DNA from 3 places in the Streptomyces sp. NPDC028368 genome. Region 1 is predicted to be linked to each of the others. Evidence: riboswitches for the same ligand, from Rfam matches in the RefSeq annotation. Region 1 holds a riboswitch; each other region holds the start of a gene.
What was found. A riboswitch is a leader RNA that binds a small molecule or an ion and turns the genes downstream of it on or off. The one in region 1 is predicted to bind cyclic di-AMP.

Region 1 (6,926 bases):
TACGCGACGTCTCCGAGGCCGCCCAGCGCGCCCTGCTGCCCACGCCGCCCGACCGCATCGGCGGACTCGCGATCGCCGCACGCTATGTGGCCGCGCAGGCCAACGCCCGGATCGGCGGCGATCTCTATGCGGTGCAGGACACCCCGCACGGCGTACGGCTGATCGTCGGCGATGTACGGGGCAAGGGGCTGGAGGCGGTGGAGGCCGCGGTGATCGTCATCGGCGCCTTCCGGGAGGCGGCCGAACAGGAGGCCACCTTGGAGGCGGTGGCGGGCCGGCTGGAGAGGGCGCTGCAACGGGAGGGCGGGCGGCGCGAGGGGCTGGACCAGTTCGAGGGGTTCACCACGGCCGTCCTGGCGGAGATCCCGTCCGGCACGCACTCCGTCCTGCGCATCCTCAACCGCGGTCACCCCGCCCCGCTGCTGCTCACCCCCGACGGCGGGCTGTGCGAACTGAACCCCGCCTCTGCCGCGCTGCCACTGGGGATGAGCGAGATCGCGGGGTGGCCGGACCGGGTGGACGAGACGTTCTTCCCGGCCGGATCGCTGCTGCTGCTGTTCACGGACGGGGTGACCGAGGCCAGGGACCGGGCCGGCTGCTTCTACGACGCGCCGGCCCGGCTGCGCGGCCACCACTTCCCCGGGCCGGACGCCCTCCTGGACGTACTGGCCCAGGACGTGGCCCGGCACACGGGCGGGCCGCAGGCGGATGACATGGCGCTGCTGGCGGTGCAGCGGCCGCTGGGGGAGTAGCGGCTGTCGGTTGAGCGGCTCAGCGGGCGGGTGTGTTCTCCGGAAGCCAGTGGAGGCTCTCGCCGTGCGGGCCGGTGAGGGCGACCGGGCGTCCGTCGAGCGCGAGGGTCAGCAGGTGGGCGTCCTCGGGGCGCAGGGTCTGGTGGGCCGGGGCGGTCATCCAGGGGAGGGCGGTGTGGTGCTCGTGGGAGATCCAGTGGCCGGGGCCGCCGCGTTCGGCGAGCAGCGACCGTACGAGAGGGGCGAACTGCGCACGGCGGGCGGGCGGGAGGGAGGGCAGTACGGCCGCGTGGAAGATGACCAGCGTCGCCTCGGGCGGGGCCTCGGCGGCCAGCGCCGGCAGCTCGTCGAGCGGATCGCCGCGGACGATCCGGGGGCGGGGCGCGGGGCGGACCGCCTCGACGGCCGCCGCGAGCCCGTCGGCACGGTCCTGACCGCCGGCGCCGCGGTCCCCGTCTCCGGGCCAGCACAGGGCCTGGAGCCAGCGGAGGTCATCGCGTTCGGCGACGGGGTCGAGCGGGTCGAGGTCGATGCCGGCGCGCCAGACGATGTCGGGGAGGCCGGTGGGGGCCTCTGGCACGGGGTGGGGTCCGGAGGCGGTCGTACGGCACCGGAACGTCACGGGGCTCCCGGGGGCCCCGAACTCCGCGCCGAGGGCCGCTCCCGGGGGCGTGCCGAGGCCCGCGTCCGGGGTGGCGTCCGGGGTGGCGCCGAGGTCTCCGTCAGCACGCGCGTACCGGTACTCGTACCGATATCGATACCGGTCGGGATGCAGGCACAAGCCCGCCGACGCCCCGACCTCCAGCAGCGCGAGCGGCTGCGGCAGGCGGGTGAGCAGCGGCAGCAGGGTGGCGCAGCGGGCCGGTTCGCTCGTCCGGTCGGTGCGCCGCATGATGACCGTACGGACCTCGTCCCAGTGCCGGATCGTCCACTCGCGCCAGCGTCCGTACGCCGCCTCGTCGCGCGGTCCCTGCTCGGCGTGCGGGCCGTCGAGATAGCGGACGGCGGCCAGGAGGAGGGTCGGCTCCTGTTTGTTCCCGGCCGGCAGCGACCCCGACAGCAGGTCGCAGAACTCCGCGTCGTGGCTGATCCGGGCGGTCAACTCCGCGTGCGCGTCGGACCGTCCCCGCGCCTGCTGCCAGGAGAACTCGCGGTACCGATCCGCCACTGTCTGCGCGCTGTTGACGACGTTGACCACGTTGACGACCATGATCCGACGTTACTGCTCTCACGCTCCGTAATGAGCAGGCACCCCTCCGCATAACAACTGACGCACAATCAGCATGGAATCGTTTGGCGAGGGGCGGTCAGGTCGCCCGGTTTGCGCCCCTGGTGGGTGAAAAAGTCCACGCCAAAGCTCGTGCGCAGGGGATACGGATTCGCGGGAGGGCTTGGAAAACCGCCGCGATCTCTATTACTGTCCGATAACGGAGCACGGTTGTCCCAGCCGTCGCAAGAGACGGCACCGCGCGCCGCCGCCGAATCCCGCAAGCGCACGCCATGCACGTCCCGCACGTCACGCATGTCGGCACGTCAGCACATCAGCAGGCCACGCATGTCTTGAGGGCACGCAGCAGCATCCGTACGGAACGGGCGAATCCGCACCGGTCGGCACGAGCTGCGCGACCTGCACGATCTTGCACGACCTGTGCGACCTGCACGCACACCCTGCATGACCTGCATGAACTGCACGACCTGCATGAACTGCACCGAGGGAACCGGGGAACCACCACCTTGGGGTGAATCGGACGCCTTCCACCAGAGGCGCCCGTAGGAGACCTTCCTGCTCCGAACCCGTCAGCTAACCCGGTAGGCGCGAAGGAAGGAAAGGAGTGCGCCCCCGTGGCGTCCAACAGGCCTGCCCCCGAGGTTTCGTCCGCCGACCCCGATGACCGGGGACCGTTCGATGACCGAGGCCGTTTCGACGGACCCGGCGTCGTCTACCAGGGCGGGGTGCGCGACCGCGAACGTGACGGCGTACGCGACGGCGACGGACCGTGGGAAGAGTGGAACCCCACCGAGGAGTCCGTCCGGTCCGTCCGAGGCAAGCACCGGGTGGCCAAGCAGCGCAGCGGCGGACTCGCGCGCAGCGGTACGGTCCTGGGCGTCGGCGTCATCGCGGCGGTCGGCGCGGGCGGCATGGCCACCGCGGAGGACCGGCCGCCGGTCCCGATATCGATGCCGGACATCGGCGGTATGGCCGACGACATCGCCGACAAGCTGCCGGACGTCCATTCCCTCCCCGGCGTAGGCGACCTCATATCCGACTCCGGCTCCGACTCCGCTTCGGACGCCGACGGCTCGTCCGCGTCCCCCTCGTCGGCCTCCGCCCCCTCTTCTTCCTCCCCCTCTTCCTCGTCCGGCTCCGGTCCCCTCTCCCAGGCAGGCCTCACCCGGCACGAGGCCGCCCAGGGCGGTGGCGCGGGCGAGGCGCTGCGCAACCGCATCCTTCAGCAGGCGGACGCCCAGCAGGGCGCCGCCGAGCAGGAGGCGCGCGACGCCGCCGAATCGGCCGCCATCGATCGGGCCGCGAAGGACGCCACCACACACCAGCAGGCGGCAGAACAGGCCCAGGCGGCCAAGAAGGCGGCGGAAGTGGAGGCCCAGCGCAAGGCGGAAGAGGCGGCCCGCAGGAAGGCGGAGGCCGAGCGCCTCGCCGAGCTGGCCAAGAGCTTCATCACCCCGGTGGCCTCGTACACCCTCACCGCAGGCTTCGGCCAGGCCGGCGACCTCTGGGCCGCGGACCACACCGGCCAGGACTTCGCGGCGCCGACCGGCACTCCCGTCAAGGCGGTTCACTCCGGAACCATCACCCAGGCGGGCTGGGCCGGCTCGTACGGCTACCGCATCGTCCTCACCCTCGACGACGGCACCGAACTCTGGTTCTGCCACCTGTCCTCCATGGTGAAGACCTCCGGCAAGGTCAGTACCGGCGATGTCATCGCCCGCGTGGGCGCCACCGGCAACGTCACCGGCCCGCACCTCCACCTGGAGGTCCGTCCGGGGGCCGGCGACCCGATCGACCCGATGCCGTGGCTGCGCGATCACGGGGTCGGCGTCTGACGGCACGGCCTACGCGAGTGGGGGGCGGGGAATAAGTCCCCGCCCCCCAACGCTGCAACAACGCATGACCGCGACACTCAAAACACTTGGCTCGCTCTCCGTCTTCCCCCTCTCCCTCGGGGGCAACGTCTTCGGCTGGACGGCCGACGAAGCCGAGTCCTTCGCCGTGCTCGACGCGTACGTGGCCGGCGGCGGCAACTTCATCGACACCGCTGACGTCTACTCGGCCTGGGTCCCGGGCAACAAGGGCGGCGAATCCGAGACCGTCATCGGCAACTGGCTGGCGTCCCGCGGCAATCGCTCCGACATCGTCATCGCCACCAAGGTCGGTGCCCACCCCGACTACAAGGGCCTCTCCGCCGCCACCATCAAGTCCGCGGTCGACGAGTCCCTGGCGCGCCTGCGTACCGACTACATCGACCTCTACTACACGCACTACGACGACGAGTCCGTCGAGGTCGCGGAGTTCCTCACCGCCCTCAATGACCTCGTCCAGGCCGGCAAGGTCCGCGAGATCGCCGCTTCCAACATCTCCGCGCGGCGCCTGGAGGAATCCCTGGCCTTCTCCGCCCGCGAGGGCCTGGCCCGGTACGTGGCGCTCCAGCCCCACTACAACCTGGTCTCCCGCGACACCTACGAGGGCGAACTGGCCGACGTGGCCGCCCGCCACGGCGTGGCCGCGGTCCCGTACTACGCCCTCGCCTCCGGCTTCCTGACCGGCAAGTACCGCCCGGGTGCGACCGTCGACAGCGCCCGCTCCGAAGGCGCCGCCAAGCACGTGTCCACCGACCGGGGCCGCCGCGTGCTCCAGGCCCTCGACACCGTTGCCGCCGCCCACGACGCCGAGGTCGCCACCGTGGCCCTGGCCTGGCTTGCCGCCCGGCCCACGGTCGCCGCCCCCATCGCCAGCGCCCGCACGGTCGCCCAGCTCCCGGCCCTGCTGGCGGTCGCCGACCTGACGCTCACGGAGGCCGAACTGGCCCTCCTCACGGAGGCTTCGGCCTGACCGCAGGGGCGCACAGACGGGTGCGGGCCGGGGACATTTCCCGGCCCGCACCCGTAAAACACCCCTGCGACCTGGCGCTTACGCCCGACGGTCCACCGCCACCCACGACGCCACCGCAACCGCACCCGCCGCCGCAAACACCGCAGGCCAGGCCCCGATCTTCTTGGCCAACGGATGAGACCCGGCGAACGCCGCCACATAAGCCCCACCAAGCGCCGCAGCCGTAACCCCGCCGGCTTTCCGCTGCCACTCCCGCGCCGCCACGGCCCCGGCCGCCGCCAGCGCGATCCCACCGAGGGGCCGCTTCTTCGTCCAGCGGGCTACGCCGTAGCCACCGACAATCCCACCTGCGGCCACTATCGCCGTAGGAGCTCCGGCCATCAGTACAACCTCCTCATCAAGGGACAACTCCCCCCGACTTTACGTGTGGTCGTCAGCAGACGCGGGCGAGGTGCCGGTTAAGGGAGGTGGTAACCCGCAGGTGTTCAGACGTCGTTGTGACCTGCGTACGTCAAGACATCCGCAGGCAGCGGGTGATCGAGATTCCAGACAATGCCCATGGGCTTGCTGGATTCATGAGATACGTATTCGGCCGGCCCTAGGAGCATCCAGGGTTGAGGGCCGCCGATGTCCGTCGACTTGAATCGGCGAACGAAGAGCAGCACGTGTGAGCCGCACTCCTTGTGTTGTTGGTAACGCAGTCCGGTGGGTGACGTATCCGAGGTCTGATTCTGAGATTCCCAGTGGAACTGCTTTGGGCTTATCGCGTAGTCCTTGTAGCGCGTCTGTGGAGAAAAGTCTTTTTCATCCTTCTCTAGCGTGATCAAGAGTGCGTCCGTATTGATGCTCTCGCACCACCGCACGCCTTCGCGGAAGTGCCCAGGCTTGAAACCGTTCACCGCTGCCTGTCCGAGAGCAGGCAGAATTTCTTCGAGGCTATACGAAGCATGGACCATCATCGGGATAGCGCTGTGGTCTCCAATGAGAGGAACAGGGTAGTGCTCCGTGTGTTCCAGGTTGTACGCGAGTACCTGACGTAGCTCGGCTCTGAACGCAGTGTGGGGACGGAGCGTGGCAAACCCCTGCGCGTAGCTGGCAAAGCCGCCGCCTAGGGGCCACAGCGAGAAGAACAGCATGCGCGCGTACGCCTGATCGATGGGGTCGAGTGTGTCGTACGGCGGCGCGCTGTCGTCGAGCATGCGGGCATAAGCAGCCACTCGCCTCGGGTCGTCGACGTGAAGGAACGCTGAGATGCGCTTGAGGAGTGCCTCCTCTCCCTCTGGTGCGGCTTCGGGCAGCAGCTGCGCGCGCCGCAGAAGCCGCGTCCAGGAGTTATTCGACTTGTAGAGTTCCCGCAGGTCGCGCTGGCTTTCTTCTAGGTAGCGAGCCAGATTGGGTTCGGCGTACGAGGCCACTTCGCGCGCAAGCTGTGTGACCTTGACACCTACTTGGCTCTTAATGTTCTCGAGGATTCTTTCCTTTGACTTGCGATCCAGGGTGATTTGGCACCCGGATGGAAGCTGCGGGAAGTCCAGCCCGACGTGTTTCGCAAGTCGATTACGCGTCAGGTTGGTGAGTGCACGGAACTGCTCTTCAAAACGAAATTCCTTGCGGTGCTGCCCGATGAAGTCCAAGACGGTAAGCGCCGCTTTTTTTGGTGTACGTCGGAGTCCTCGGCCGAGCTGCTGCAGAAAGATGGTGGCGCTGGACGTCGGGCGCAGAAGAAGCAGCGTATCGACGTCAGGAATGTCCAGACCTTCATTGAAGAGGTCTACGGAAAAAATAACCTGCATCGCGCCGTCACGCAGCGCCGCGAGAACGCGTGCCCGCTCTGCTGATGGAGTGGTTCCGTCGAGAGCCGTTGCGTTGAATCCGGCTTGACGGAAGAAGTCGGCCATGAACTGGGCGTGGTCAACCGAAACGCAGAAGCCCAGTGCCTTCATCGTGAGCGGATCGGCCACTCTGTCGTGGACAGCTTTGAGGACCAGCTGCGCGCGGGCGCGGTTCCCGGTGAAGAGCGTATTCAGTTCGACCGTGTCGTAGGCACCACGTTTCCACGTGATCGCCTCGAGGTCGGTGTCGTCGGCGATTCCGAAGTAGTGGAA
Region 2 (6,926 bases), on a different contig from region 1:
GAAATCGACGGTGTCCTCGTCGATGGACTCCGTCATCAGGGACGTCGCCGAAGCCATCCGGCACTCGGTGTACCGCATCGCGGCGGGCGGGTCGTCATTGCCCAGCGAGCCGAAGTTGCCGTGGCCGTCCACCAGCGGCAGCCGCATCGAGAACGGCTGCGCCATACGCACCAGCGCGTCGTAGATGGACGCGTCGCCGTGCGGGTGGAGCTTGCCCATCACCTCGCCGATGACCCGGGCGCACTTGACGTACGAGCGCTCGGGACGCAGGCCCATCTCGTTCATCTGGTACAGAATGCGGCGGTGCACGGGCTTGAGACCGTCGCGGGCGTCCGGCAGGGCGCGGGAGTAGATGACCGAATACGCGTACTCGAGGAAGGAACCCTGCATCTCGTCGACGACGTCGATGTCGAGGATCCTCTCCTCGAAGTCGTCCGGCGGCGGGGTCTTCGTGCTGCGGCGGGCCATCGCGGCTGCGGCTCCTTCTGCTGCGTCTACTGCCGATGCGGGATCAACAATGTCGGGTCGGTCAACAATGCCGGGTCGGTCAACACTGCCGGGTCAACCGGAATTGCCGGTCGACCGGATGTCGGATCGGCCGGCCGGCGAATCGGTCAGCCTGCGGATCGACCCGTGAGTCTGCCTGAGTCTGACGCGCACCATTGTGGACCGCCCCACTGACAACGCCGACCGCGACTCCCCTTTCGGCTCCCCAGGCCGCCGGGCAGGCCCTCCGTACGGGTCCGCTCGTCCGGGAACTTCGCCAGATGTCGGCGCGCTTGCATACAGTGACAGAACTTCCTCGCAAGCGGATCGAAGGGACGTACATGCCCATGGGTCACACGGCCACAGAACGAGCCGGCTCCGGCGGCCTGACAGCGACCGAGCACCGGCTGGCCAACGGCCTGCGCGTGGTGCTCTCCGAAGACCACCTGACCCCGGTCGCAGCGGTATGCCTGTGGTACGACGTCGGCTCCCGCCACGAGGTCAAGGGCCGTACGGGCCTGGCTCACCTCTTCGAGCACCTCATGTTCCAGGGTTCCGGGCAGGTGAAGGGCAATGGCCACTTCGAGCTCGTACAGGGCGCCGGCGGATCGCTGAACGGCACCACGAGCTTCGAGCGCACCAACTACTTCGAGACCATGCCCGCCCATGAGCTGGAGCTCGCGCTCTGGCTGGAGGCGGACCGGATGGGCTCGCTGCTGACCGCGCTCGACGACGAGTCCATGGAGAACCAGCGCGACGTCGTCAAGAACGAGCGCCGCCAGCGCTACGACAACGTCCCCTACGGCACGGCCTTCGAGAAGCTGACGGCCATGGCGTACCCGGAGGGGCACCCGTACCACCACACGCCCATCGGGTCGATGGCCGATCTGGACGCGGCCTCTCTGGAGGACGCGCGGGCGTTCTTCCGTACCTACTACGCGCCCGGCAACGCCGTCCTGTCGATCGTCGGGGACATCGACGCCGAGCAGACGCTGGCCTGGGTGGAGAAGTACTTCGGCTCCATCCCCTCGCACGACGGCAAGCAGCCGCCGCGCGACGGCTCGCTGCCCGGCATCATCGGCACCGAGCTGCGTGAGGTCGTGGAGGAGGAGGTGCCCTCCCGCGCCCTGATGGCCGCCTACCGGCTGCCGCACGACGGCACCCGTGAGGCGGACGCCGCGGATCTCGCACTGACCGTCCTGGGCGGCGGCGAGTCCTCCCGGCTCTACAACCGCCTGGTGCGCCGCGACCGCAGTGCCGTTGCCGCCGGCTTCGGCCTGCTGCGGCTGGCCGGGGCGCCCTCGCTGGGGTGGCTGGACGTGAAGACCTCCGGTGGTGTGGAGGTCCCCGCCATCGAGAGCGCCGTCGACGAGGAGCTGGCCCGCTTCGCCGCCGAGGGGCCGACCCCCGAGGAGATGGAGCGCGCGCAGGCCCAGTTGGAGCGCGAATGGCTGGACCGCCTGGCCACGGTCAGCGGCCGCGCCGACGAACTGTGCCGCTTCGCCGTCCTGTTCGGCGACCCGCAGCTCGCGCTGACCGCCGTCCAGCGCGTCCTGGACATCACCGCCGAGGAGGTGCAGGAGGTCGCCAAGGCCCGGCTGCGCCCCGACAACCGCGCGGTGCTTGTGTACGAACCCACCGAGCCGACCGCTCCGGCCGATGCGGCCGCCGACACCGAGGACGAGGAGGGGGAGCGGTGAGCGACTCCACCACCCGCGCAGATTCCGCCGTGACCACCATGGACTTCCACCCCCAGCCCAAGGGCGGCGCACCCAAGCCCTGGGCATTCCCGGCCCCCGAGCGCTCTCAACTGGCCAATGGGCTCACCCTCCTGACCAGCCACCGCCCCGGCCAGCAGGTCGTCGCCGTCGAGATCAACCTCGTCGCGCCTCTGGAGGCCGAGCCCGAGGGCCTGGACGGTGTCGCCACGATCATGGCGCGCGCTCTGTCCGAGGGCACCGACAAGCATGACGCCGAGGAGTTCGCCGCTGAGCTGGAACGCTGCGGCGCCACCCTGGACGCGCACGCCGACCACCCCGGCCTGCGGGTCTCCCTCGAGGTGCCGGTTTCCCGGCTGCCCCGTGCGCTCGGCCTGCTCGCCGACGCGCTGCGCGCCCCCGCCTTCCCCGACAGCGAGATCGAGCGGCTGGTGCGCAACCGCCTCGACGAGATCCCGCACGAGCTCGCCAATCCGGCGCGGCGGGCCGCGATGGCGCTGTCCAAGGAGCTGTTCCCGGCCACTTCCCGGATGTCGCGGCCGCGCCAGGGCACCGAGGAGACCGTCGAGCGCATCGACGCCGCGGCGGTACGCGCCTTCTACGACGCCCATGTACGGCCCGCCACGGGCACCGCCGTGATCGTCGGCGACCTCACCGGCGTCGGCCTGGAGGCGGTGCTCTCCGACACCCTCGGTGCCTGGCGCGGTTCGACCGCCGAGCCGCTGAAGGCCTCGCCGATCACCGCCGACGACACCGGCCGCGTGGTGATCGTGGACCGCCCCGGAGCCGTCCAGACGCAGCTGCTGATCGGCCGTATCGGCGCCGACCGGCACGACCGGGTCTGGCCCGCCCAGGTGCTCGGCACGTACTGCCTGGGCGGCACCCTCACCTCCCGGCTGGACCGGGTCCTGCGTGAGGAGAAGGGCTACACCTACGGGGTGCGGGCCTTCGGCCAGGTGCTGCGCTCGTCCGCCGACGGGAGCGGCGCCGCGATGCTCGCCATCAGCGGCTCGGTGGACACCGCCTCCACCGAGCCGGCGCTGCAGGACCTCTGGAAGGTGCTGCGGACCCTTGCGGCAGAGGGGCTGACGGACGCCGAGCGGGACGTCGCCGTGCAGAACCTCGTCGGCGTCGCGCCGCTGAAGTACGAGACCGCGGCGGCCGTCGCGGGCACGCTGGCCGACCAGGTGGAGCAGCACCTCCCGGACGATTTCCAGGCCCAGTTGTACGCCCGCCTCGTGGAGACCGGGACGGTCGAGGCGACCGCGGCCGCCGTCAATGCCTTCCCCGTGGACCGTCTGGTGACGGTGCTGGTGGGTGACGCCGCCCAGATCGCCGAACCCGTCAAGGGGCTCGGCATCGGCACGGTGACGATCGTCAGCGGCTGAAGCCCCGCCGGCTGACTGCCGGTCATATATCGATAAAGCGGCTCCCGTGGTGCAGGTCCACCACGGGAGCCGCCGTATGTCCGGAATGGTGTGGCTGGTTGCCCGATGCCCCTGTGGCGTACGGCACAAAGAGCCGGTTCTGTTTGCCGATTGAAAGATGTCCCGATTAGCGTCGGTGCGGCTGTTCGTCACAACTCCGCCACAACAGTGGCACCGGACAGTCATCGCCGAGTCCCCGTACGGCGCGAGCCAGGGGAGCCGGGGACCCACACGTCCCCTGGGGTGAATCGGACCCCTCTCCGGAGGAGCCCGTAGGAGACCTTCCTGCTCCGAACCCGTCAGCTAACCCGGTAGGCGAGAAGGAAGGAAAGGACAAGCCACCACATGGCGTTCACCCGTGCTACCGGGAAGCATCGTGGTGCGAGCCGCACGGCTCGCAGGACCCGCAAGTTCGCAGGCGTGGCCACCCTCGCGGCCACCGGTGTCGTCGCCTCCGTGGCCTCGCCGGCGCTGGCCGCCACCAGCGAGGCACACGCCGAGGACACCGGTCTGCGGCAGGCCGTCGTGATGGGCGACGAGCTCGCCAGCCGCGTCGAGGCCCAGGCCGATGCGCAGCAGGCGGCCGCCGATGCCGCCGCCGCGCAGGCCAAGGCCGAGGCCGTGGCCAAGAAGGCCGCCGAAGAGGCCAAGCGGCTCGCCGAGGCAGCCAAGAAGAAGGCCAAGGCGGAACGGGAGGCGAAGGAGCGCGCGGCCCGCGACGCGGAGCGCAAGCGCCTGAACGCCTTTGTCGCCCCCGTCGCCGACTCCTACGTCTCCACCGGGTACAAGGCCTCCAGCAGCCTGTGGTCCTCCGGCAGCCACACCGGCATCGACTTCCACGCCGCCACCGGCACCTCCGTCCACGCCGTGGGCGCGGGCACCGTCGTCGAGGCCGGCTGGGGCGGCTCGTACGGCAACAACATCGTGATCAAGATGCACGACGGTACGTACACCCAGTACGGCCACCTGTCGTCCATCGGTGTCTCCGTCGGCCAGAGCGTCACCCCCGGCCAGCAGATAGCCCTCTCCGGCGCCACCGGCAACGCCACCGGCCCGCATCTGCACTTCGAGGCCCGCACCGGCCCCGACTACGGCTCGGACATCGACCCCATCGCGTATCTGCGCGCGCACGGCGTGAACGTCTGACGTCCGCACGCACTGGTGGAGCCCCGGTCATCGGCCGGGGCTTCCGTGTTTCCGGAGCGCGCCATGCGCCGGTCCGCCCGGCGCATGGCCAAAAAATATCCATGAATTTCCGGAGGCCGTCGGAAAAGCTGTCCCGGTCGAATAGAGTCACGGAAAACCCGCCGATCGGCGGCGTTTCCCGGGGATTACGGCGGAGGCGCAGACGATGCGAGGCCATCTTTCCGCGCATGCGGTGTGCACGGCGATTCGCGACGACATCATTTCCGGTGCGCTGGTGCCGGGCAGCCGGCTGATCGAGGAAATTCTCGCCGCCCGCTACGGCGTCTCCAGAGTCCCGGTCCGGGAGGCGCTGCGCACCCTGCAGTCCGAGGGCTTCGTCACCACCCGCCACCATGCGGGCGCCTGTGTCGCCGAGCCCACCGAGCAGGAAGCGGCCGATCTCCTGGACATCCGCGCCCTGTTGGAGCCCCTGGGTGCCGCCCGCGCCGCCGCCCGCCGCAGTCCCGCCCACCTCAAGGTGCTGCGCGGTCTGGTACGGCTCGGCCGTGACCGTGCCCGGCACGGTCACCCTGCGGACGTGCGCCAACTGGACGGCTGGTTCCACGAGACGCTCGCCCAGGCGGCCGGCAGCCCCAGCCTGACGTCGTTGCTCACCCAGCTACGGCGCAAGGTCGAGTGGATGTACACCGTGGAACTGCCCGCGCGGGCCACCGAGTCGTGGGACGAACACGGCGCGGTGCTGGACGCGGTGGCCCGGGGCGACGCGGAACGGGCCCGCGCCCTGATGGCGGCTCATATCGAGCGCTCCCTCCCGGTATACCGACTGCGCCGCCCCGCCGCGGCCGTGGTGAGCGATCCGAAACGGCCCGTCAACACGGCGCGCGCCCGTAATTAACATGGGGTCTGTATACAAAGAGGTGCGGAATAATTGCGGGGTGGGAGCGGGGAATTCTGCCCGGTGTTCGGGGTCCCATATTTCTTTCCGCGTTTCCATGTCCGGGTAATTCGCGACCCTGGATTTCGGTATGTCGCGCGGTGAATTTCCGTCCGAGCGGTCTGGTACTGCGAATCGTCCCCGCAACGAACCGTTCCAGAAGGAATCGCCCTACGAGGAATCGCCCCACGGCGAATGCTCAGGGAGCGGAACGGGACCGCAGCAAAGCCCCCCCCCGCAGCAACCCCCGCAACACCCCCCACAGCAAACGGCCCCGCGGCAGCGACCGTTTCCGGTCACTGCCGCGGGGCCGCGGCCAGAGGGGCCAGGGAAATCCTGACGGGCTCAGAACGAGTCAGAAGGACCCGGAAGGGCTCAGACGGCCTCAGACGGTCTCGGGGAGCTCGTCCAGGCCCTCGGCGACGAGCTTCGCCAGGCGGTCGAGCGCGGCCTCGGCGCCCTCGGCGTCGGAGGCCAGCACGATTTCCTCGCCACCCTGGGCGCCCAGACCCAGGACCGCGAGCATGGAGGCCGCGTTGACGGGGTTGCCGTCGGCCTTGGCGATCGTCATCGGGACGCCGGCCGCGGTGGCCGCACGGACGAAGATCGAGGCGGGGCGGGCGTGCAGGCCCTCGGCCCAGCCGACATTGACGCGGCGCTCAGCCATGGTGGTGCCCTTCAAGTCGCGTGACTGTTGTCTAGACCAGTCTCTCACGCTGCCAAGGGTGCTCGGCAGCCCTGGTTTGTGACCGAGCGTACGCATGCCGAGCCGGTTGTCAGTACCCCGCCGTACGCTTATCCGCATGCAGACGCAGCCGGATCACGCGTACCCCACCCACTGGGAAGCCGACGTGGTGCTGCGCGACGGCGGCACGGCGCGGATCCGTCCCATCACCGCCGATGACGCCGAGCGGCTGGTCTCCTTCTATGAACAGGTCTCGGACGAGTCGAAGTACTACCGCTTCTTCGCGCCCTACCCGCGGCTGTCCGACCGCGACGTCCACCGTTTCACCCACCACGACTACGTCGACCGGGTCGGCCTCGCCGCCACCGTGGGCGGCGAGTTCATCGCTACCGTCCGTTATGACCGGATCAACGACCAGGGCCTGCCCGCCAAGGACCCCGAGGACGACCAGGCCGAGGTCGCCTTCCTGGTCCAGGACGCCCACCAGGGCCGCGGCGTCGCCTCCGCCCTGCTGGAGCACATCGCCGCGG
Region 3 (6,926 bases), on a different contig from region 1:
CGTAACCGGCTTCCTTGATGGCCTCGAGGATGAGGTCGAGGGCCTCGCGGTTGGAGCCCAGGTTCGGGGCGAAGCCGCCCTCGTCGCCCAGGCCGGTGGCCAGACCCTTGGCCTTCAGGACCTTCTTGAGGGTGTGGTAGACCTCGGTGCCCCAGCGCAGCGCCTCGGAGAAGGACTCCGCGCCGATCGGGGCGATCATGAACTCCTGGATGTCCACGTTGGAGTCGGCGTGCGACCCACCGTTGAGGATGTTCATCATCGGGACGGGCAGGACGTGCGCGTTCGGGCCACCGAGGTAGCGGAACAGCGGGAGGTCGCTGGCCTCGGAGGCGGCGTGCGCGACGGCGAGGGAGACGCCGAGGATGGCGTTGGCGCCCAGCGAGCCCTTGTTGTCGGTGGCGTCCAGGTCGAACATCGCCTGGTCGATCAGCCGCTGCTCGGTCGCGTCGTAGCCGACGAGCTCCGGGCCGATCTGCTCGATGACGGCCAGGACGGCCTTCTCCACGCCCTTGCCCAGGTAGCGGTTCGGGTCACCGTCGCGGAGCTCGATGGCCTCGAAGGCGCCGGTCGAGGCGCCGGACGGCACGGCGGCACGGCCGGTGCTGCCGTCGTCGAGGCCGACCTCGACCTCGACCGTGGGATTACCTCGCGAGTCGAGAATTTCGCGGGCTACGACGACGTCGATGGACGGCACGTTGTCTCCTTCATGAGTGTCTGGAGTTCTGCAGCACGAGCCTAACGGCCCCGGGCAGGTCCGCTTGCCGTTGGCCCGCTTCGTGGGACGAAAAGAGGCCCAAAGGCCCGGTTCACGGGACGTTTGGGTGCATTGTTCGCCAGACGGTTAAAAGCACGGGAAGCCGCTGGTGGGCGCGGTGCCCCGGATTGGCGTACGGAGAAGCCCCGCCCGGCGCGCTGGGGGGAGTGGCGCGCCGTGACGGGGCTGTCCGGGGGAGGAACGGGCCCGTCGCCCGGGCCCGCGGGAGTCCCGGTCCGGGGACGGCTCAGATGCTGAGCTGCTGACCCGGGAAGATCAGGTTCGGGTTGCCGCCGATGACGGACTTGTTGTTCGCGTAGACCGACTTCCAGGTGGTGCCATGCGCCTTGGCGATCTTGGCGAGGGTGTCACCGGACTTGACGGTGTAGTTGCCCTTGCCGTGCGACGGCTTGGGGGCCGGCTGGACCTTCTCCTGCTTCGGGGCCTGCTGGGTCTGCTTCGGCGCGGGCTGGGCCTTCTTCACCTCGACCTTGGAGGAGGTGTTGAGGTCGGGCGAGGGGCCACCGGCGGTCAGGTTGCCGGCACCGGCGCAGGACCAGGCACCCGGGCCCTGGATGGCGAGGAGCTTCTCGGCCGCGGCGATCTGCTGGGCCTTGGTGGCCAGGTCGGCGCGCGCCGCGTACTGGGTGCCACCGGCGGCGGCCCAGCTGGAGTTCGAGAACTGCAGGCCGCCGTAGTAGCCGTTACCGGTGTTGATCGACCAGTTGCCGCCGGACTCGCACTGGGCGACCTTGTCCCAGGTGGCGACGGAGGCGGCGGAGGCGGAGGTGGCGCCCATCATCGGGACGGCGACAGCGGCACCGGCGACACCGGCGAGGGTGGCGATGCGGACGGCCTTGGACGGACGACGGTGCTTGCCCTTGATCAGCATGTTCGTTCGTTTCCTCACCGACGCCTGCGAGGTGAGCTGTCGGGTTCGGGCCGTGTGAGTGCCCGGCCGCGTGTGCTGTACACGCGGCTTCACCCCAAGCCGGTTGACCCGCTTTCGCGGGCGGGGCCGGCGCTTACCTTGGGTCCCCCGCTCCTGCCTTCGGCGCTTGCGCGTCAAGTGCCTCCGACCACCGGCAGGATTCGGCGTGTGATCGAAGGGCCCGCTTTGGCGAGCGGTCCCGACCGTAAGCAGTAATCCCCTTGGTGTTCAAACCCCACTATCTGAACCCAGTTGACCGTTTTTGATCACTAGAGATTCATATTTCCGCAGGTCGGCCGTGGTGCGGAATCCGGCGGACCAGCCGGACACCGCACCACGGAACGAGACGCTTGTCTCACTTTCGCCAAAAGGGGCCAAACCGGCGGTAACTACCCTGCCACGTGCCCGAGATCGAGCAGCTGACCGGGCTGGATCAGGTCCGCGTCGGACCCGATCGTCTTCTCGTTGCGGTCATAGAGCGCGGGCCAGCCGCCGGGCAGATCGTGGGCCTGGGCGATGGCTGACAGGCTGTCACCGGCGCGGACGGTGTAGTCGCCGGCGGGGGCGGACGGGTCCGTACCGGGGTCCGTACGAGGCGCGTCGCCGCCGCGGGAGGCGTGGCGGCCGGAGGGCCGGTCGCCGTCGCCCGCGTCACCCTCGCCCTTGCCGCCCTTGCCGTCCTTGCCGCCCTTGCCGTCGCCGCTCTCGTCGGCGTCGCCGCGGTGCTTGCCCTTGGCGGGGGTCTGGGTGGGCGCGGGGTCGTCGGAGCCGTCCCGGCGGCCACTGTCGTCACCCGAGGGGTCGGACGGGCCGGACGGATCCGCGGGGTCCGACGCCTCGGGGGACGAAGGGGACGGCGTCGGCGTCGCGTCATCGGACGGGCCGGCGGAGGGGTCCTCGGACGGTCCGGCGGACGGGTCATCGGACGGGTCATCGGACGGGGCGGACGGATCGGAATCCGACGGGTCCGTGGAATCCGACGGCGCGGGCCGCGGCGTGCTCGTACTGCCCGGGTTGACCTCCGGCGCACGGCCGTCCTTGGTCAGCCCGGCATTCACCGCGCAGCTCGGCCAGGCGTCCGGGCCGCGGTCGTCGAGCATGGACTCGGCGACGGCTATCTGCTGGGCGCGGCTGGCGAAGTCGGGGCGCGAGGCGTACGAGATGCCGCCGTACTGCTCCCACATGTCCTGGGTCAGCTGCAGGCCGCCGTAGAAGCCGTTGCCGGAGTCCGAGCTCCACATCCCGCCGCTCTCGCACTGCGCGACCCTGTCCCAGGTCGCGGTGTCGGCGGCGTGCGCGCCGCTCGCGCCGAGCAGCGGCAGTGCGATGCCGGCGCCGGTCACTCCCGCCGTGACAAAGATGGCCGGTGCCTGACGGGGGCGACGGTGTCGGCCGTTCCCGGAGCGCATGCGGTTGCCTTTCGAGCGGCGGTTGAGTTGTCGGCCGAGCCGGTGTGGTACGTCGAGCACGTCGAGCATGGCGTGTACGACGAAGAGGTCGGGCACGTCGAGCACGTCGCGTACGCCGGATACCTCGCGTACGTCGAACCGGTGAGCGACTCGGTGGGTCGAAAGGTAGCCGGGGTTACGGGTAGTCACAAGTCGGTGTAGCGGAGATCACGCAAAGGTCACGTGACTGACGCCTCGTCAACTCTTTGGTAATCGCTGGTCAGCCCCGCTCCGGTGTGAACTCCACCGGCAGGGACCGCAGTCCGCGCATGATGAGCCCGCCACGCCAGCGCAAATCGTCAGGTTCCGCGGCAAGCCGGATGTCCGGGAGCCGGGTCAGCAGCGTCGCGAGGGCGGCCTGCCCCTCCAGCCGGGCGAGCGGTGCGCCCAGGCAGTAGTGGATGCCGTGCCCGTAACCGAGGTGCTGGTTGTCACGGCGGGTGAGGTCGAGGACGTCCGGCTCGGCGAAGCGTTCGGGGTCGCGGTCGGCGGCGGCCAGGACCACCAGGACCGGGTCGCCCTCGGCGATCCGCTGCCCGCCCAGCGTCAGTTCCTCGGTCGCGAACCGCCAGGTCGCCAGCTCCACGGGGCCGTCGTAGCGCAGCAGTTCCTCGATGCCGGTGGCGAGCAGATCGGTGTCGCCCGCCGCCATCGACTTCTGCAGCAGTTCGCGCTGGGCGGGGTGGCGGAGCAGCTGATAGGTGCCGTTGCCGATGAGGTTGACGGTGGTCTCGAAGCCGGCGAAGAGCAGGATGAACGCCATCGCGGCGACCTCGTTCTCGGTGAGGTGCTCGCCGTGGTCCGAGGCCCGGATGAGCCCGGAGATCAGATCCTCGTCCGGCTCCGCGCTCTCCCCCAGGGACTCGCGCTTGCGGTGGATCAGCTCGGCGAGATAGCCGCGCATCTTCTTCACGGAACGGGCGACTCCGCCGCGCGGCCCTCCGCCGTGCCGGATCATCATGCCCGCCCAGTCGCGGAAATCGTCCTGGTCCTCGCGCGGTACGCCGAGCAGATCGCAGATCGCGTAAATGGGGAGGGGGAAGGCGAACTCATGGATCAGATCCGCCTCCCCGCGCTGCGCGAACCCGTCGATGAGGCGGTCGGTCAACTCCTGTACGCGCGGGGCGAAGGCGGCGACCCGGCGCGGGGTGAACGCCTTGGAGACCAGGCGGCGCAGACGGGTGTGGTCGGGCGGGTCGATATTGAGCAGATGCGTCATGAGATTGGCGCTGCGCTCGCCGGGGATGCCGACCTTGCCCTTGCCGTGTGCCGCCTCGCTGTGATGCACCGGGTTCTTGGAGAGCCGGGCGTCGGCGAGCGCCTGGCGCGCGTCCCCGTAGCGGGTCACCAGCCAGGCCTCGACGCCGCTGGGCAGCTCGGTCCGGTGCACCGGCGCATGCTCGCGCAGCCAGGCGTACGCGGGGTACGGGTCGGCGGCGAACTCCCAGGTGAACAGCTCGGGCCGGTCGGCGGGGCAGCCGGTGGCCGCGGCGGCGGTGGTGGCGGGGACGGTGGCGTCTGGCTTGTCGTGCACGTCCCGACCGTAACCCGTGCCCCGTCCGGCGCATGCCGTCCCGCAGGGCCCGCGCTCACCTGAGGTCACCCCGGATCCACGCCCAGCCCCTCCAGAAATGCCGCGGCCGCCGGCGACGGTCCGAGTCCGCTCCACACCACCCGCTCGGTACGCTCCGGTGCCGGCCGTACGCGGACAACGGCCAGCCCCGCCAGCCTCGCCAGCTCCGAGGCGACGGCCTCCGGCACCATCCCCACCCCCAGCCCCGCGCGCACCAGCTTCGCCAGAAACTCCGCGGTGGTCACCTCGAACGCCACCTCCGAGGTCAGGCCCGCCGCACGGAATGCCTCATCGCGCTGGCGCCGGGCCGCGGACCCCGCCGTGAAGTCCACGAAGGTCTCCCGCGCCAGCCGCGACAAGGTCGTCCGCTCCCGCCCGGCCAGCGGATGCTCCGGCGCCACCACCGCGACCAGCTCCCCACGCGCCAGCTCCTTCTCCCGTACGCCGGTGGTGCGCGCACTGGGCGCCAGCCCGACGAAGGCGACGTCCAGCGCCCCTTCCCGCACCTTCTCGATCAACGCATCGCTCATCTCCATCAGCAGGCTGATCCGCACCCGGGGGTAGCGCGCACGGAACGCGCCCAGCTCCTGCGCGAGATCGACGGCCGCGACGGTCGAGATCGCGCCCACCGCGAGCCGCCCGCGCACCTCCCCGGTCGCCGCCTCCACCTCCGCGCGGGCCCGCTCGGCCGCCTGCAGCGCCTGCCGGGCGACGGGCACGAAGGCCTCGCCGGCGACGGTCAGCCGGACGCTGCGGCTGGTCCGGTCGAAGAGCCGGGCACCGAGCTCCTTCTCCAGCCGGGCGATCTGGTGGCTGAGCGCGGACTGCACGACATGGCAGCGCTCGGCGGCCCGGGTGAAGCCGCCGGTCTCGGCGACGGCGACCACATAGCGCATCTGCTGAAGCTCCATGCCGGCCGATGGTACGGCTCATCCATCTCATTTCACGATGGATGCGATGAAAACTATGTGTTGGACTCATTGATGGGGTGGGGCGCAGGGTGGGTTGTGCCCGCCGCCGCAGTGGCCGCGGGCGGCGTGACAGAAGTCAGGGGAGGACCCACGATGAGATCCGAGCAGCTCGGCTCCGGAGGGCTGGGACGCGGCACGCTGCTGCTGATGTCCATAGCCGCCGGACTGTCCGTCGCCGGCAACTACTTCGCCCAGCCGCTGCTGGACCTCATCGGCCGCGATCTCCATCTGTCCGCGTCCACCGCCGCGCTGGTGGTGACCGTCGCCCAGACCGGCTACGGCCTCGGCCTGCTGCTGCTCGTCCCGCTCGGCGACCTGCTGGAACGACGCCGGCTGACGGTGACCCTGTACGCGCTGACCGCCGCCTTCCTGACCGTGACGGCGAGCGCGCCGAACGCCGCCCTGCTGCTGGCCGGCACCGCGCTGACCGGCCTGACCTCGGCGTCCGCCCAGATCGTCGCCCCCTTCGCGGCAACCCTGGCCACCCCCGCCGAACGCGGCCGCACCATCGGCACCGTCATGACCGGCATCCTGCTGGGCATCCTGCTGGCCCGTACCGCCGCCGGCCTGCTGGCCGAACTGGGCGGCTGGCGCACCGTCTACTGGGTCAACGCCGGACTGATGCTCCTGATGGCCGTGTTCCTGCGGCTCCGGCTGCCCGCGCTGCGGACCACGGCCGGACTCCGCTATCCGGCGCTGCTGCGCTCCACGCTGGCGCTCTTCGGCCAGGAGCCGGTACTGCGGTGGCGGGCGGTACTGGGCGCGCTGACCTTTGCCGGCTTCAGTGCGCTGTGGACGGCGATGGCGTTCCTGCTGTCGGGACCCGCGTACGGCTGGCAGGAGTCGACGATCGGACTGCTGGGGCTGGTCGGGGCGGCCGGTTCGCTCTCCGCGTCGGCGGCCGGGCGGCTGTCGGACCGGGGGCTGGCGCACCGGGTCACGGGCGTCATGGCCGTGGTGCTGCTGGGGTCGTGGGGATTGCTCGCCCTCGGCGGCGGGGGCGGGGGCTGGTCACTGGCGGCGCTGCTGGGCGGGGTGGTGCTCCTGGACCTGGCCGTGCAGGCGGTGCATGTGAGCAACCAGAACGTGGTGTACGGGGTGCGGCCGGAGGCGCGTAACCGGCTCAACTCGGCTTACATGACCAGTTACTTCGTAGGCGGGGCCATGGGGTCGGCGCTGACGTCGGCGGTGTGGAGCGCCGGCGGGTGGGGCGCGGTGTGCGCCCTGGGCGCGGGGCTGGCGGGGGCGG

Region 2: another riboswitch for cyclic di-AMP. It lies ahead of ACZ4S3_RS33915 (M23 family metallopeptidase); the one in region 1 lies ahead of ACZ4S3_RS15115 (M23 family metallopeptidase).
Region 3: another riboswitch for cyclic di-AMP. It lies ahead of ACZ4S3_RS26380 (transglycosylase family protein); the one in region 1 lies ahead of ACZ4S3_RS15115 (M23 family metallopeptidase).

The regions. Positions count from the first base shown of each region.
Region 1 is NZ_JBVHTY010000005.1:489,823-496,748, forward strand. Features, by position in the region: gene ACZ4S3_RS15105 (PP2C family protein-serine/threonine phosphatase) at 1-752, shown strand, start outside; gene ACZ4S3_RS15110 (DUF2332 family protein) at 772-1,962, opposite strand; cyclic di-AMP (ydaO/yuaA leader) riboswitch at 2,450-2,582, shown strand; gene ACZ4S3_RS15115 (M23 family metallopeptidase) at 2,595-3,815, shown strand; gene ACZ4S3_RS15120 (aldo/keto reductase) at 3,880-4,821, shown strand; gene ACZ4S3_RS15125 (hypothetical protein) at 4,900-5,202, opposite strand; partial or broken gene ACZ4S3_RS15130 (DUF3427 domain-containing protein) at 5,307-6,926, opposite strand, start outside.
Region 2 is NZ_JBVHTY010000019.1:119,803-126,728, forward strand. Features, by position in the region: gene ACZ4S3_RS33900 (DNA gyrase/topoisomerase IV subunit A) at 1-468, opposite strand, end outside; gene ACZ4S3_RS33905 (M16 family metallopeptidase) at 834-2,186, shown strand; gene ACZ4S3_RS33910 (M16 family metallopeptidase) at 2,225-3,592, shown strand; cyclic di-AMP (ydaO/yuaA leader) riboswitch at 3,808-3,963, shown strand; gene ACZ4S3_RS33915 (M23 family metallopeptidase) at 3,977-4,777, shown strand; gene ACZ4S3_RS33920 (GntR family transcriptional regulator) at 4,983-5,672, shown strand; gene ACZ4S3_RS33925 (HPr family phosphocarrier protein) at 6,097-6,378, opposite strand; gene ACZ4S3_RS33930 (bifunctional acetate--CoA ligase family protein/GNAT family N-acetyltransferase) at 6,515-6,926, shown strand, end outside.
Region 3 is NZ_JBVHTY010000012.1:118,725-125,650, forward strand. Features, by position in the region: gene eno (phosphopyruvate hydratase) at 1-694, opposite strand, end outside; gene ACZ4S3_RS26380 (transglycosylase family protein) at 1,002-1,646, opposite strand; cyclic di-AMP (ydaO/yuaA leader) riboswitch at 1,653-1,821, opposite strand; gene ACZ4S3_RS26385 (transglycosylase family protein) at 2,075-3,283, opposite strand; gene ACZ4S3_RS26390 (cytochrome P450 family protein) at 3,354-4,667, opposite strand; gene ACZ4S3_RS26395 (LysR family transcriptional regulator) at 4,733-5,617, opposite strand; gene ACZ4S3_RS26400 (MFS transporter) at 5,771-6,926, shown strand, end outside.